Regions from separate parts of the Streptomyces sp. NBC_00234 genome, predicted to be linked through region 2. Evidence: riboswitches for the same ligand, from Rfam matches in the RefSeq annotation. Region 2 holds a riboswitch; each other region holds the start of a gene.
What was found. Region 2 has a riboswitch for cyclic di-AMP ahead of OG230_RS31005 (M23 family metallopeptidase). Riboswitches for the same ligand answer to the same signal wherever they lie in the genome.
Positions count from the first base shown of each region.

Region 1: linked by a shared signal. The riboswitch ahead of OG230_RS04615 (C40 family peptidase) and the one ahead of OG230_RS31005 (M23 family metallopeptidase) in region 2 are both predicted to bind cyclic di-AMP.
Region 3: linked by a shared signal. The riboswitch ahead of OG230_RS14265 (transglycosylase family protein) and the one ahead of OG230_RS31005 (M23 family metallopeptidase) in region 2 are both predicted to bind cyclic di-AMP.

Region 1 is NZ_CP108101.1:1,109,558-1,113,771, reverse strand. It holds gene OG230_RS04635 (helix-turn-helix domain-containing protein) at 1-204, opposite strand, end outside; gene OG230_RS04630 (ATP-binding protein) at 406-837, shown strand; gene OG230_RS04625 (LysR family transcriptional regulator) at 855-1,772, opposite strand; gene OG230_RS04620 (LysE family translocator) at 1,845-2,486, shown strand; gene OG230_RS04615 (C40 family peptidase) at 2,504-2,974, opposite strand; cyclic di-AMP (ydaO/yuaA leader) riboswitch at 2,978-3,142, opposite strand; gene OG230_RS04610 (hypothetical protein) at 3,514-3,822, opposite strand; gene OG230_RS04605 (ATP-dependent Clp protease proteolytic subunit) at 3,830-4,214, opposite strand, start outside.
Region 2 is NZ_CP108101.1:7,066,688-7,070,901, forward strand. It holds gene OG230_RS30995 (DUF6126 family protein) at 7-180, shown strand; gene OG230_RS31000 (tyrosine-protein phosphatase) at 200-1,012, opposite strand; cyclic di-AMP (ydaO/yuaA leader) riboswitch at 1,420-1,593, shown strand; gene OG230_RS31005 (M23 family metallopeptidase) at 1,599-2,546, shown strand; gene OG230_RS31010 (SGNH/GDSL hydrolase family protein) at 2,736-3,590, shown strand; gene OG230_RS31015 (STM4011 family radical SAM protein) at 3,600-4,214, opposite strand, start outside.
Region 3 is NZ_CP108101.1:3,297,536-3,301,749, forward strand. It holds gene OG230_RS14255 (FtsB family cell division protein) at 1-252, opposite strand, end outside; gene eno (phosphopyruvate hydratase) at 375-1,661, opposite strand; gene OG230_RS14265 (transglycosylase family protein) at 2,000-2,704, opposite strand; cyclic di-AMP (ydaO/yuaA leader) riboswitch at 2,708-2,879, opposite strand; gene OG230_RS14270 (transglycosylase family protein) at 3,169-4,110, opposite strand.

The sequences.
Region 1 (4,214 bases), 6.0 Mb from region 2:
GCGGTCGTCCACGCCGTAGGCGTCCAGCAGCCGGGACACGTCGGCCGGAGTCACACCGCTGGTGCCCGTCTCGATCCGGCTCACCTTCGACTGGTGCCAGCCGAGCAGCTGCGCGGCCTCCCGGCTCGTCAGTCCGGTCGTGTGGCGCAGACTCCTCAGCTCCTCGCCGAGCTTGCGCCGTCGCACCGCGGGGCCGTGCCGCATCGCCGGCCTCCCTCCTCCGCCATCGGCGGCCAGTGTGCCGCCCAAATACAGTCTTCCGTGGCAGAGTTCACCACTTTGGGCGACAGATATATGCATATCTTGGTGGATCGTCGTTACAGAGAGCGGCATCAGTGGCAATCTGGCGCGAAGCACAACCCTGCCGACCTCGGGTCGGCCGGGCCGGGAAGGGACGGGGCCGCCATGGCAGACCATCAAGAAGCATCCGTCACTCTGCCGAGCGATCCGGTCTCGGTCTCCTCGGCGCGCAGATACGTGGCCCGGGTACTCACGGACTGGGGCCTCCCGGACGACACCGAGATCGCCGACAGCATCCGCCTGATCGTCTCCGAGCTGGCCACCAACGCCGTGCAGCACACGCTCGGGCAGTCGCCCACCTTCACCGTGGACCTCCGGCTCGACCGGGACGAGGAGCTGCGGCTGGGAGTGACGGACAGTCACCCCCGCTGGCCCCGGCGCCTTCCCGCGGCCGTCCAGCAGGACAACGGGCGGGGCATGGTCATCATCCGCTGTCTGGCCAAGGAGTGCGGCGGGCGGCTCACCGTGAGTCCCACGGCCGAGGGGGGCAAGACGGTCTGGATCGAGCTTCCCTGGACCGTTCCCGTCCAGAGCTGATCCCGGAGAACGGCCGGTCAGTGGGCCGTGGCCGCGCGGCCGAAGCCACTGCGCAACAGCGCCGTCAGTGTCGCGGCAGCCGCGGTCGCCCGGTCACCGCGGTGCACCACCGAAATGGTCCGCCGGAAGGCGGCGGGGTCGAGCCGTCGTACGGCGAGCGGCGTCGGAGACATCGCGGCGACCATCTCCGGCACCACCGCCGCCCCGAGCCCCGCGCTGACCAGGGCGCACACCAGCCCGTAGCCGGGGGACTCGCACACCACGGCGGGCGTCGCCCCCGCCTCGGCCAGGGCGCTCTCCACGCCGCGCCGGGGCGGATGCGTCGGCGCGCTGCTGATCAGCGGCCGGCCCGCCAGCTCGGTCACCGGAAGCCGTCCCGTGCCCTCCGCGAGGACCTGGCCGACGGCTGTGATCACGACCAGTTCCTCCACCAGCAGCGGTTCGGCGGCGACCCCCGCGGGCAGCGGATCGGCGACGGCCGGCTCGTACGCGTGGGTCAGTGCGAGATCCACCTCGCCCGAGGCCACGGCGGCGACCCCGCTGGGCGGCTCGAAATCGGCCACGGTCAGTTCGACGTCCGGGTGGGCCCGCCGGAACGCGCTCAGCACCGGCGGCAGCAGATGGATGCCTGCCGTCGTGAACGTGGCGACCCGCAGCCGCCCGCCGGACAGCCCGGAGAGCCGTGCCAGCTCGTGACGGGCCTGGTCCATCTCGTCCAGGACCCGCCTGGCCCGCCCCGCCAGCAGCTCACCGGCCGCCGTGAGCCGCGCGCCGCGGTGATGGCGTACCAGCAGCTCGGCACCGGCCTCCCGCTCCAGCTTGGCCAGCTGCTGCGAGAGCGCGGGGGCGGTGTAGCCCAGGCGGGCCGCCGCGCGCGTGATCGAACCGGCCTCGGCGACCGCCACCAGCGCCGCCAGGCGCGTCGGGTCGTACATTAAGCGTTCCTTTTGGCAGACCCAGAAGATTGCAAGTACACGCTAAAGGGTCGGCCGGTCCATGGTGTACCCATGGACGCACAACTGCTGGCCTTCACCGGAGTCGCCGCGGGAATGGTGGCACTGCCGGGAGCCGACTTCACCGTGGTCGTACGCAACGCTCTGGCCTCGCGGCGGGCCGGGGTGGCCACCGCGCTGGGAGTCGCCGGGGGCCTGCTGGTGCACACCGCGCTCGCCGTGGCGGGCCTCGCCGCGGTGCTGGTGACGATGCCCGTGCTCTTCCGCACCGTCCAGCTGCTCGGCGGCGCGTACGTGCTCTACCTCGGGCTGAGCGCGCTGTACGCGATACGGCGGCGTCCGGCGACCGCCGGAACGGCTCAGGACGCGGCACCGGAACAGGCGCCCGAAGCGCTCGGGCGCTCGCTGCGGCAGGGATTCCTGACCAACGCCCTGAATCCCAAGGCGCCCGTCCTCTTCCTCAGTCTGCTGCCCCAGTTCGTACCGGACGGCCAGGCCCCACTGCCGCGAACGCTGCTGCTCGCGGCAGTCGTCGTCCTGCTGGCCCTCGTGTGGTTCCCGGCCGTGGCCCTGCTCGTGGACCGGCTCGGCCGGTGGCTGCGCCGGCCGCGTACCGCCCGGGCGATCGAGGGTGGCAGCGGCGCGGCACTCACCGCGCTGGGGCTCGTGCTGGTGGGTGGGCCCCTGCTGCACTGAGGCGGCAGGGGCTCCGGTCAGCGCACCCGTCCGTACCAGACGCTCTTGGACCAGATCCGTTCCAGGCGCACGACGGACCCGGACTTCGGGGAGTGCCAGATCCGCCCGTGGCCGGCGTAGATGCCCACGTGGTAGACGCTGCGGCCGTAGTGGAAGAAGACTAGGTCGCCGCGCTGCCGCTTCGAGGAGGAGATGTGGCGGGTCTTGTTGTACTGCTGCTGGGCCGTGCGGGGGAGCTTCTTGCCCACCCTTTTGAACGAGTACAGCGTGAGGCCCGAACAGTCGAACCTGCGGGGGCCCGCGGCTCCGTACTTGTAGGGCGAACCCTTCTTCGAGGCGGCGATCTTGAGCGCCTTCGTCGAATGAGTGGCCGCCTCGGCATCGTTCACGATGCCCGGGGCCATCATGGTGGTGCCGAGAGCGAGCGTGAGCACCGAGGCCGTACCGGCCCGGGCGAGAAGTGACGGGACATGAACCTGCGCAGACATGCGCAACCCTTCGTCAGCCGCCTGTGAAGGATGACCTGTCGGGTTCGGGCTGGCGAAGTTGCCCGGCCGCACGCAGCGGCTTCACCCCGAGGGACGGCCGGTCTCCCGGTCGACCCGTTGTGCTCGGGTCCTCCACTCCTGCCGATCCACTCCTGTCGACCAGTCATCCGGACAGCGGCAGGACTCGGCGTCCGCCCGGACCGCCCCGCCGCGGTGGCGGGGGCTTGTCGTCCCAGGGATCTTGACTCACGGACTGCCGGTTTTCCGAGCTGAAACGGTGTTATGTGAGGCTCGTCACCACTGATCCATTCGGGTGGACAGGGTGGATTTGCGTCGGGATCACGAGGCCCCGACCGGCCTCGTACCAGCGGCGGAGCGCCAGATTCCGCCCACAGTGCACACGCTTCGCGCAAGTTGAGCTGTCCCTCGTGAGGGGGACGGCCTACGCCGAACGAGCGAGGAAATTCGGTCCGGGCATCGGGCGTGTCGCCCGTGCGCCCGAAAAGCGCTCCGGAAAAGGGAGTCGGGGAAGCGGCTGATCAACTCGTGCCGACGGGGGGTACGGTGACCCGCTCCGCGCGCCGCTCCCCGTCGAGCACCCGCAACGCCCGCGCCAGGGTGCCCGCGTGGATCTGCGTCTCGCCCCGCTCGTGCATCGAGGTGAGGGCGTCGCGCAGCGCTCCGGCCCGGGAGGCCAGCGCCTGTGCTGCCCTCAGCGCGCTGTAGGTGTCGCTGCCGCGCGCCGGGTTGATCCGGCCCAGTTGGTCGAGCACTTCCAAGTAGCAGTCGATGAACTCCCCCTCGGCGCGGGTCAGTGCGGGGAGTGGCGGGAACTCCGGTGGCAGCATCGGCGGTTCACCTCGCGGTGTGCGGCGGCTGGGACGGACTGCGGTTCTCCATGACGTGGTCCACCACCCCGTACGCCTTGGCGGCTGCGGCGTCCAGGATGGTGTCCCGCTCGATGTCGGCGGTGACTTGCTCGGTGGACCGGCCGGTGTGCCGGACCAGCATTCCCGTGAGCATCTCGCGCACGCGCATCAACTCGCGTGCCTCGATCTCGAGATCGGATGGCTGGCCCTGCACGGCCTCGGGCAGGGCGGGTTGCTGAATGACTACCCGGGCGCCGGGCAGGGCATGTCGGCGGCCCGGTGCGCCGGCCGCGAGCAGGATCGCGGCGGAGGAGCCGGCCTGGCCGAGGCAGAAGGTCTCCACCTCGCAGGTCAGGTACTGCATCGTGTCG
Region 2 (4,214 bases):
ACTGTCATGTCCGATTCAGAGCACTACGACCCGCTCAGCTCGCGGTCCCCGAAGGGTCGCGGCTCGCAGGAGAAGAAGTTTCCGCGCGGCGTGGTGATCCGGCTGGTCGCCTACCTGGTCGCCGGACACGTCTTCGCGGCCTTCCTCTACCTGCTGTTCGAGGTGGCGGGCAAGGGCTGAGGCCGGGGGGCGAGGGTGGTCACGCCTCCTCGACGAGGCGCTCCCGCAGCCGCCCACGAGTCTCGGCGGAGAGCTTCAGACCCTCGGTGAGGTAGCGCTCGGTGCCGCCCCAGGTCTCCTCGATGGTCTCGAAGGCCGCCGCCAGGTAGTCGGCACGCGCACCGAAGAGGGGGTTGAGGAGCTCCATGACCTCGTCGGACATGCCGACCGCCGAGCTGTCGCTGCGCTTCACCTTGTACCGGCGGTGGGCGTCGTTGGACATGAGGTAGTCGGCCTCGATGGCATCGCGCTCCACGCCGACGGCCAGCAGCGACACCGCTATCGAGAGCCCCGCGCGGTCCTTGCCCGCGGCGCAGTGCATCAGGGCGGGGACGCTGTCCTCGGCCAGGGAGTGCAGCACCCGGCTGTGTTCCGCGGTGCGGTCCTTGATGATCGAGCGGTACGAGGCGATCATGCGGTCCGCGCCCTTGCCGTCGGCGAGGATCGAGCGCAGCTGCTCGATGTTGCCGTCCCGGACCAGTCGCCAGAACTCGGCGCCGTCGGCCGGGTCGGAGAGCGGAATGCTGACATTGCGGACACCCGGCAGCTCCACGTCGTAGCCGTCCAGCTTGTGGTCGGCCGCGTTGCGGAAGTCGAAGATCGTGTGGAGTCCGAGCCCGCCGAGGAACGCCGCGTCCTGCTCGGTGGCGTTCGCCAGGTGACCGCTGCGGTAGAGCCGACCGAACCGCACCGTGCGGCCGTCCGTGGTCGGAAGGCCCCCGACGTCACGGAAGTTGCGGACGCCCGTCAGCTCAGTGTGCGTCGACGGGACCTGCGGCAGCTGCTGCGTCACGGTGACTCCTGGAGTGTCTGGCGCCGGCGCTGCTCGCCGACGAGGGCACGGTCGTGACGATACGACATTGATTCCCCAGGCAATCATCTTGCCCCGGAGGCCGCCGTTCCGTGCCGTGCCGTGACCCGCGCTCCGCTACATGTCCGTATTGATGCATTTAGCGGAACATGCCCTGCTTATGGGGGAGATGGCGGTCGACTGGTGAGCGGGATCATATCCGTGACGGTGTGTGGCGAACCCGCCGAAGGGCATTCCGCGCGCCGTACGGAATGCCAAGATCCGTAATCCACGGAGTGTGACCGGAAATCCCGGCGGAAATTGAATCGCGCATTCCGGTACCTCGGACGCGGCTTGTTCCGGCCGTCCTTACTCGCTTACGGTCACCGTCAATCCGGACGGACCGCCTAATCCTGCCGCCGCCCGGAATCCGCATCCCACTCACGTGTGGCAGGAGCGGGGGACCCAGGTAAGCCGCCGGTCCGGAGAAATCCGGAACGGCTCGGGGTGAAGTCGCGCTCAGCGCGACCGGGCATCTCCAGCCCGAACCCGACAGCTCACCTCGTAGGCGCCGGAGAGGAATTCCCCCATGCCCGCAAAGGGTAAGCACCGTCGTACGAAGTCCGGCCCGCTCGCCCGCGGCGTCCTCGCCGCCGGGACCGGCGGAGCCGCTCTGGCCCTCCCACTGATCGGTGCCACCGGCGCGCATGCCGCTGAGCAGTCCGCACCCGTCGCCAAGCCCGCGGCGGCCTCGGTCGCCGCGGCGCACACCGCTCCCGCCGCCGCGGCCAAGACCGCCCCGAAGACCTACTCCGTGGTCTCCGGCGACTACCTGTCGAAGATCGCCGCCGAGCAGAAGATCAAGGGCGGCTGGCAGAAGCTGTACCAGGACAACCGCGACGTCGTCGGTGAGAACCCGAGCCTGATCTTCCCCGGCACCGAACTGACCCTCGGCGCCAAGGCGTCCGGCTCGGCGAAGGCCATCCCGTCCAAGGCCGCGGCTCCGAAGGCCGCCGCTCCGAAGACCGAGGCCCCGAAGGCGGACACGTCCTCCGACTCGGCCTCCTCCGCCGAGGCGACCACCTCGACGGACACCGGCACCTCCACCGGTGCCTCGGAGAGCAACAGCTCCGGCTGGACGACCCCCGTGGCCGACGCCACCGTCACCACGCAGTACCGCGCCTCCGGCTCCATGTGGTCCAGTGGCTACCACACCGGTGCGGACTTCCAGGCTGCCTCCGGCACCAGTGTCCGGGCCATCGGCCCCGGCACCGTGGTCTCGGCCGGCTGGAGCGGTGCGTACGGCAACGAGGTCGTCATCCAGCACGCCGACGGCATGTACTCCCAGTACGCCCACCAGTCCTCGCTCAACGTGTCGGTCGGCGAGACCGTCACGGGCGGCCAGCAGATCGGCCTCTCCGGTTCCACCGGCAACTCCAGCGGCCCGCACCTCCACTTCGAGGTCCGCACCGGCCCGAGCTACGGCTCGGACGTCGACCCGGTCTCGTACCTGCGTCAGCACGGCGTCTCCATCTGAGACGAGCGGCGGTGAGAAAAGGGCGGTGCGCGGCGGCGCACCGCCCTTCCGTGCGTTCCGTACTGTCCCGCGCCGGGGCCGCCACTTATTCCGGCTTTACCAAAAACTGACCGGGTGGTCTATCTCACCACCCGTCAACCCCTTATTACGGTCGCGTAGGTCACATTCGCGGGTGCAGGATACGTGTTTGTGGCAGACGATTCGAAACTCAATCAGCACGGTCTCAAGGACGTCATGGACGTCCCCGGCTTCATAGGGTCGTACGCGGCGATCGGCGACAGCTTCACCGAGGGCGTCGGGGACCCCGGCCCCGACGGAACCCTTGTCGGCTGGGCCGACCGATTCGCGGTACTGCTGGCGGATCAGCTCCCGGTCTCCGACGCGGGGACGGGCGTCGGCGCATCACGGCACGGCAATTTCCGTTACGCCAACCTCGCCGTACGCGGACGGCTCCTGGACCAGATCGTCGAGGAGCAGATCCCGCGCGCCAAGGAGCTGGCGCCCGACCTGGTCAGCTTCTGCGCCGGCGGCAACGACATCCTCCGGCCGGGGAGCGACCCCGACGACGTGGCCGAGCGCTTCGAGCGCGCCGTCGCCGAACTGAGCGGTGCGGTCGGCACCGTCATGGTCACCACCGGCTTCGACACCCGCCACATGCCGGTGCTGCGCCACCTCCGCGGCAAGATCGCCACGTACACCGCCCATGTGCGCTCCATCGCCGACCGCTACGACTGCCCGGTCCTCGACCTGTGGTCGCTGCGGTCCGTGCAGGACCGCCGCGCCTGGGACGACGACCGGCTGCACCTGTCGCCCGAGGGCCACACGAGGGTCGCCCTGCGCGCCGCCCAGGTCCTCGGACTCGACGTGCCGGCCGACCCCGACCAGGCATGGCCGCCGCAGGCGCTGCGCCGCCCGCTCGACGACCGGCGCGACGACATCCACTGGGCGCGGGAGTACCTGGTCCCGTGGATCGGGCGGCGGCTTCGCGGCGAGTCCTCCGGGGACCACGTCGAGGCCAAGCGCCCGGATCTGCTGCCGCTCTAGGGCTTGTCGTCAAACTGCCGTCGTTCGGCCGAAGTCCGGGCTCGCGTGCCCTGGCGCGTCTCGCAGGGGGAGTGAGTGCCGGGAGGGTATCCGCTCCAGCACGCCGCCCGCGAAGACGTCGTACAGCGGCAGCGTCTCCAGGTGCACATAGCCGATGTGGCAGTCGCAGACGGCGAGGGGACAGCCGCGTGGGCCGAGCGCCCGGCGGTAGCTCCCGTCGTAGAGGTTGCCGAGCTCCGCGCGCACGAAATGGCATCGCCGCACCGTGCCGTCGCCGTCCACCGAGATGACCGACTCACCGGTCCTGCAGGGCAGCCCCGCCGAGCTGTGCGGATGCCTGCTGTACGGGAACAGGGGGTCCAGGGCCGTCCAGCGGTCCGCCTCCTCGTCCGTGTAGCTGTGCCCCTCGGCGGCGTTGACCCAGAGATAGACCTCGTCGGGCAGCGCGGCCCGGAGCCGCCGCGCCTCGTCGAGGTGCTCGTCGAGGCCGACGATCCCGACGCTGTGACGGACGCCGAGCTCCGCCAGGTCACGGCACTTCCCGAGGAACCGGTCGTACGGCGTCTGACCCGGGTGGTACGTGCACCACAGGGCCACCTTGCCGAGATCCGCCTCCGCGAGCCA
Region 3 (4,214 bases), 3.8 Mb from region 2:
CAGCCGTGCCTCCTGCGACAGGCGCTCCTGGTCGGCGATCTCGTCGCGCTGGGAGACGTACTGCCGCATCGGGTACGCGAGCGCGACCACGAGGGAGCAGACGACCAGGGCGAGGAACGCGGCGCGGCCGGTGAGGCGCGAGCGGCGGGCCTGGCGTCGGTTCTGGGACCGGTAGACGCGGGCGGCGGTCTGCTCACCGAGCAGTCGCAGCCTGGTCGCGGTGGAGAACCGGTCGCGGTCCTTCCCGGCCATCTCTCACGCCTCCCCATTACACACGTCCGTCCCCGCACACGGTACGGGACCGAGTGCGGGGACGGACGGAGGCTGGTGACTTCGGCCCGCGGAGGACCGGCGATCAGCCCTGGCTGCGCCGGTCAGTCGGCGAAGCGGAACCGCGGGAACGCCGAGCGGCCCGCGTACACCGCGGCGTCGTCGAGGATCTCCTCGATGCGCAGCAGCTGGTTGTACTTGGCGACGCGGTCCGAGCGGGCCGGGGCGCCGGTCTTGATCTGACCACAGTTCACGGCGACGGCGAGGTCGGCGATGGTGACGTCCTCGGTCTCGCCGGAGCGGTGCGACATCATGCACTTGAAGCCGTTGCGCTGGGCCATCTCGACGGCGTCCAGGGTCTCGGTCAGCGAACCGATCTGGTTGACCTTGACGAGCAGGGCGTTGGCGGAGCCCTCCTCGATACCGCGGGCCAGACGCTCCGGGTTGGTGACGAACAGGTCGTCACCGACGATCTGCACCTTGGAGCCGATCTTCTCGGTGATGACCTTCCAGCCGGCCCAGTCGTCCTCGTACAGCGGGTCCTCGATGGAGACCAGCGGGTACGCGGAGACGAGCTCCTCGTAGTACTCGGTCATCTCGGCGGCCGAGCGGGACTTGCCCTCGAACTCGTACTTGCCGTCCTTGTAGAACTCGGACGCGGCGACGTCGAGCGCGAGGCCGATGTCGCGGCCGGGGACGTAACCGGCCTCCTTGATGGCCTCGACGATGAGGTCCAGGGCGGCGCGGTTGGACTCCAGGTTCGGCGCGAAGCCGCCCTCGTCACCGAGACCGGTGGACAGGCCCTTGGTCTTCAGGACCTTCTTCAGCGTGTGGTAGATCTCCGCACCCCAGCGCAGGGCCTCGGAGAAGGACTCCGCACCGATCGGCGCGATCATGAACTCCTGGATGTCCACGTTGGAGTCGGCGTGCGAGCCGCCGTTCAGGATGTTCATCATCGGAACGGGCAGCAGGTGCGCGTTCGGGCCGCCGAGGTAGCGGAAGAGGGGGAGGTCGGACGCCTCCGACGCGGCGTGGGCCACGGCGAGCGAGACGCCGAGGATCGCGTTGGCGCCGAGCGAGCCCTTGTTCTCGGTGGCGTCCAGGTCGAACATCGCCTGGTCGATGAGGCGCTGCTCGGTGGCGTCGTACCCGACGAGCTCCGGGCCGATCTGCTCGATGACGGCGAGGACGGCCTTCTCGACGCCCTTGCCCATGTAACGGTTGGGGTCGCCGTCGCGAAGCTCAATGGCCTCGAACGCACCGGTGGAGGCGCCGGACGGAACAGCAGCACGTCCCGTGCTGCCGTCGTCGAGGCCAACCTCGACCTCGACCGTGGGGTTGCCCCGGGAGTCGAGGATTTCCCTGGCTACGACGACGTCGATGGACGGCACGAGGCATCTCCTTCTGGGATATGACACTGGTTGTGCAGGGTCACTGTGGCCTTGCGACACGAGCCTAACCGGCCGGACCCCATCGGCCAGCCGGGCGCCCGTCCCCTGGGACGAAAAAGGACCCAAGGGCATGCATTCACGGGCAAACGTCCAGAAATTTACTGGCGAGTAACTACAACACTTGAACGCTCAACGTCGCCGGGCCGCGCCGCGGCGCTCGCGTCCGTGCGGAAAGACCCCGACCCGGCACGCACGGGGGAGAGCGCACCGGGTCGGGGAGCAGAGCGGGAGGGATGCCGCCGGACACCCTCCCAGGGGGGGGAGGAGAATCCCAGGTGTTACTTCGTCAGGTGGAGCTGCTGGCCCGGGAAGATCAGGTCGGCGTCCTTGACGATGTCGTCGTTCAGCTCGAACAGCTTCTCCCAGCCGCCCTTGACGTCGTGCTTCGCGGCGATCTTGCTCAGGGTGTCGCCGGTCTTCACCTTGTACTCGCCGTCACCCTTCTCGACCTTCTCGCCGGTCGGGGTGGTGACGGTCTTCGGCGCCTCGGTCTTCGGGGCGGTGCGCTGCTCGCTGCGCGTGGTCGGCTGCTCGGCCTGACGCTCCGGCTGGGCCTGCTCGTCGCTGCTGCTCTGCGTGGAGCCGGTGTCGACGCCCGGGTCCACACCGTCGTTGGTCAGGTTGCCGGCGCCGGCGCAGGCCCAGGCACCCGGGCCCTGCAGGTCGAGAAGCTTCTCGGCGGTGGCGATCTGCTGCGACTTGGTGGCCAGGTCGGCGCGGGACGCGTACTGCGTACCGCCGGCGGCGGCCCAGCTGGACTGCGAGAACTGCAGACCGCCGTAGTAGCCGTTGCCGGTGTTGATGGACCAGTTGCCACCGGACTCGCACTGGGCGACGGCGTCCCACGTGGAGACGGAGGCGGCAGAGGCGCCGGTCGCACCCATCAGCGGGACGGCGACAGCGGCACCGGCGACACCGGCGAGCGTGGCGACACGGACGGCCTTGGACGGGCGGCGGTGCTTGGCCTTGCTGGAAAACAGCATGGAGCTTCTCCTCACCGACGCCTACGAGGTGAGCTGTCGGGTTCGGGCCAAGTGAGTTGCCCGGTCGCACGTCCTTGCACGCGACTTCACCCCAAGCCGGTCCTGAGCCGTCTTCCGACGACCTGGCCCGGCGCTTACCTGGGTCCCCCGCTCCTGCCTACGGCGCTTTACGCGTCTGTTCCCTTCGACCGACGGCAGGATTCGGCGTGACGGTCGACGGGGCCCGCGGTGCGAGCGGTTCCGACCGTAAACATAGCCAACCCGACATTCAAAGAGGGACATACCGGCCATTCGTGCCTTACTTGCCTCCACGGAATGAACGTTTCCGCAGGTCGGAGGGGACACGGAAGGAGTAGCCGGACGCGACACGCCAGTTGAAGCAAAGAGACCCATGTCTCACTTACGCATAAGTGGACATAGGTCCCTGAACTACCCCCGATTTTGGGGTGTTTTCCCGAATTGGATCAGTTGCGCTTGGAGCTCTCCGCGCTGCCGCGCTGACCCAGATCGAGGCTCTGGCCGGGCAGGATGAGGTCCGGGTCGGAGCCGAGCTCGCTCTTGTTGGCTTCGTAGAGCTCGGTCCAGCCGCCGGGAACCTTCTGTGCGTCAGCAATCGCCCAGAGGTTGTCGCCGGGCCGCACGGTGTAGTCACCTTCGGGGCTCGCCGCACCCGCGTCGCGGGCCTCGCCGTCACCGCGCGAGGCGTGCCGGCCGGAGTCGCGCCCGTTGCCCCTGTCCGTGTCCTGGCTCGCCTCGGGGGCCGGGGTGCCGCGGTGCTTGCCGCCGCCCTCGTCCGTGCCCGCGGGGGTGTCGGACGCCTCGGGGGACGGCGTGGCGGAGGGCGAGGCGGAGTCCTCGGACTCCTCCGTTCCGTCCGTCGTGTCATCCTTGCCGGACTTGCCGGACTTATCGCTGTTGTCCTTCTTGTTCGCTTCGTCCGTCGTGTCGTCCGTCGCGTCGTCCGACGGGAGCAGCGAGTCCGAGGGGTCGGCGGAGGGCACGCCGCCCGGGTCGACGCCCGGCAGGGTGCCGTCCAGCGCGAGCCCGGAGATGACCGCGCAGCTCGGCCACGCCTGCGGACCCTTGTCCTCCAGGACCTTCTCCGCGACGGCGATCTGCTGCGAGCGGCTGGCGAGGTCGGCGCGGGGCGCGTACGCCGAGCCGCCGTACGCGGACCAGGTGTCCTGGGAGAACTGCAGGCCGCCGTAGTAGCCGTTGCCCAGGTCGGCACTCCACATGCCACCGCTCTCGCACTCGGCGACCCGGTCCCAGGTCGAGGCGTCGGCGGCGTGCGCACCGGTCGCACCGAGCAGCGGGATGGCGATGGCCGATCCCGTCACGCCTGCGGCGACGACGATGGCGGGTGCCTGGCGAGGGCGACGGTGTCTGCCGTTCGCGGAGCCCATGGGATTGCCTTCCGTGTGACTGACATGTGACTGCTGTGGTGAACGGTGAACCTAGCGGGACTCGAACGTGTGTCACAAGTCGATGCAGCGGAGATCACGTGAAA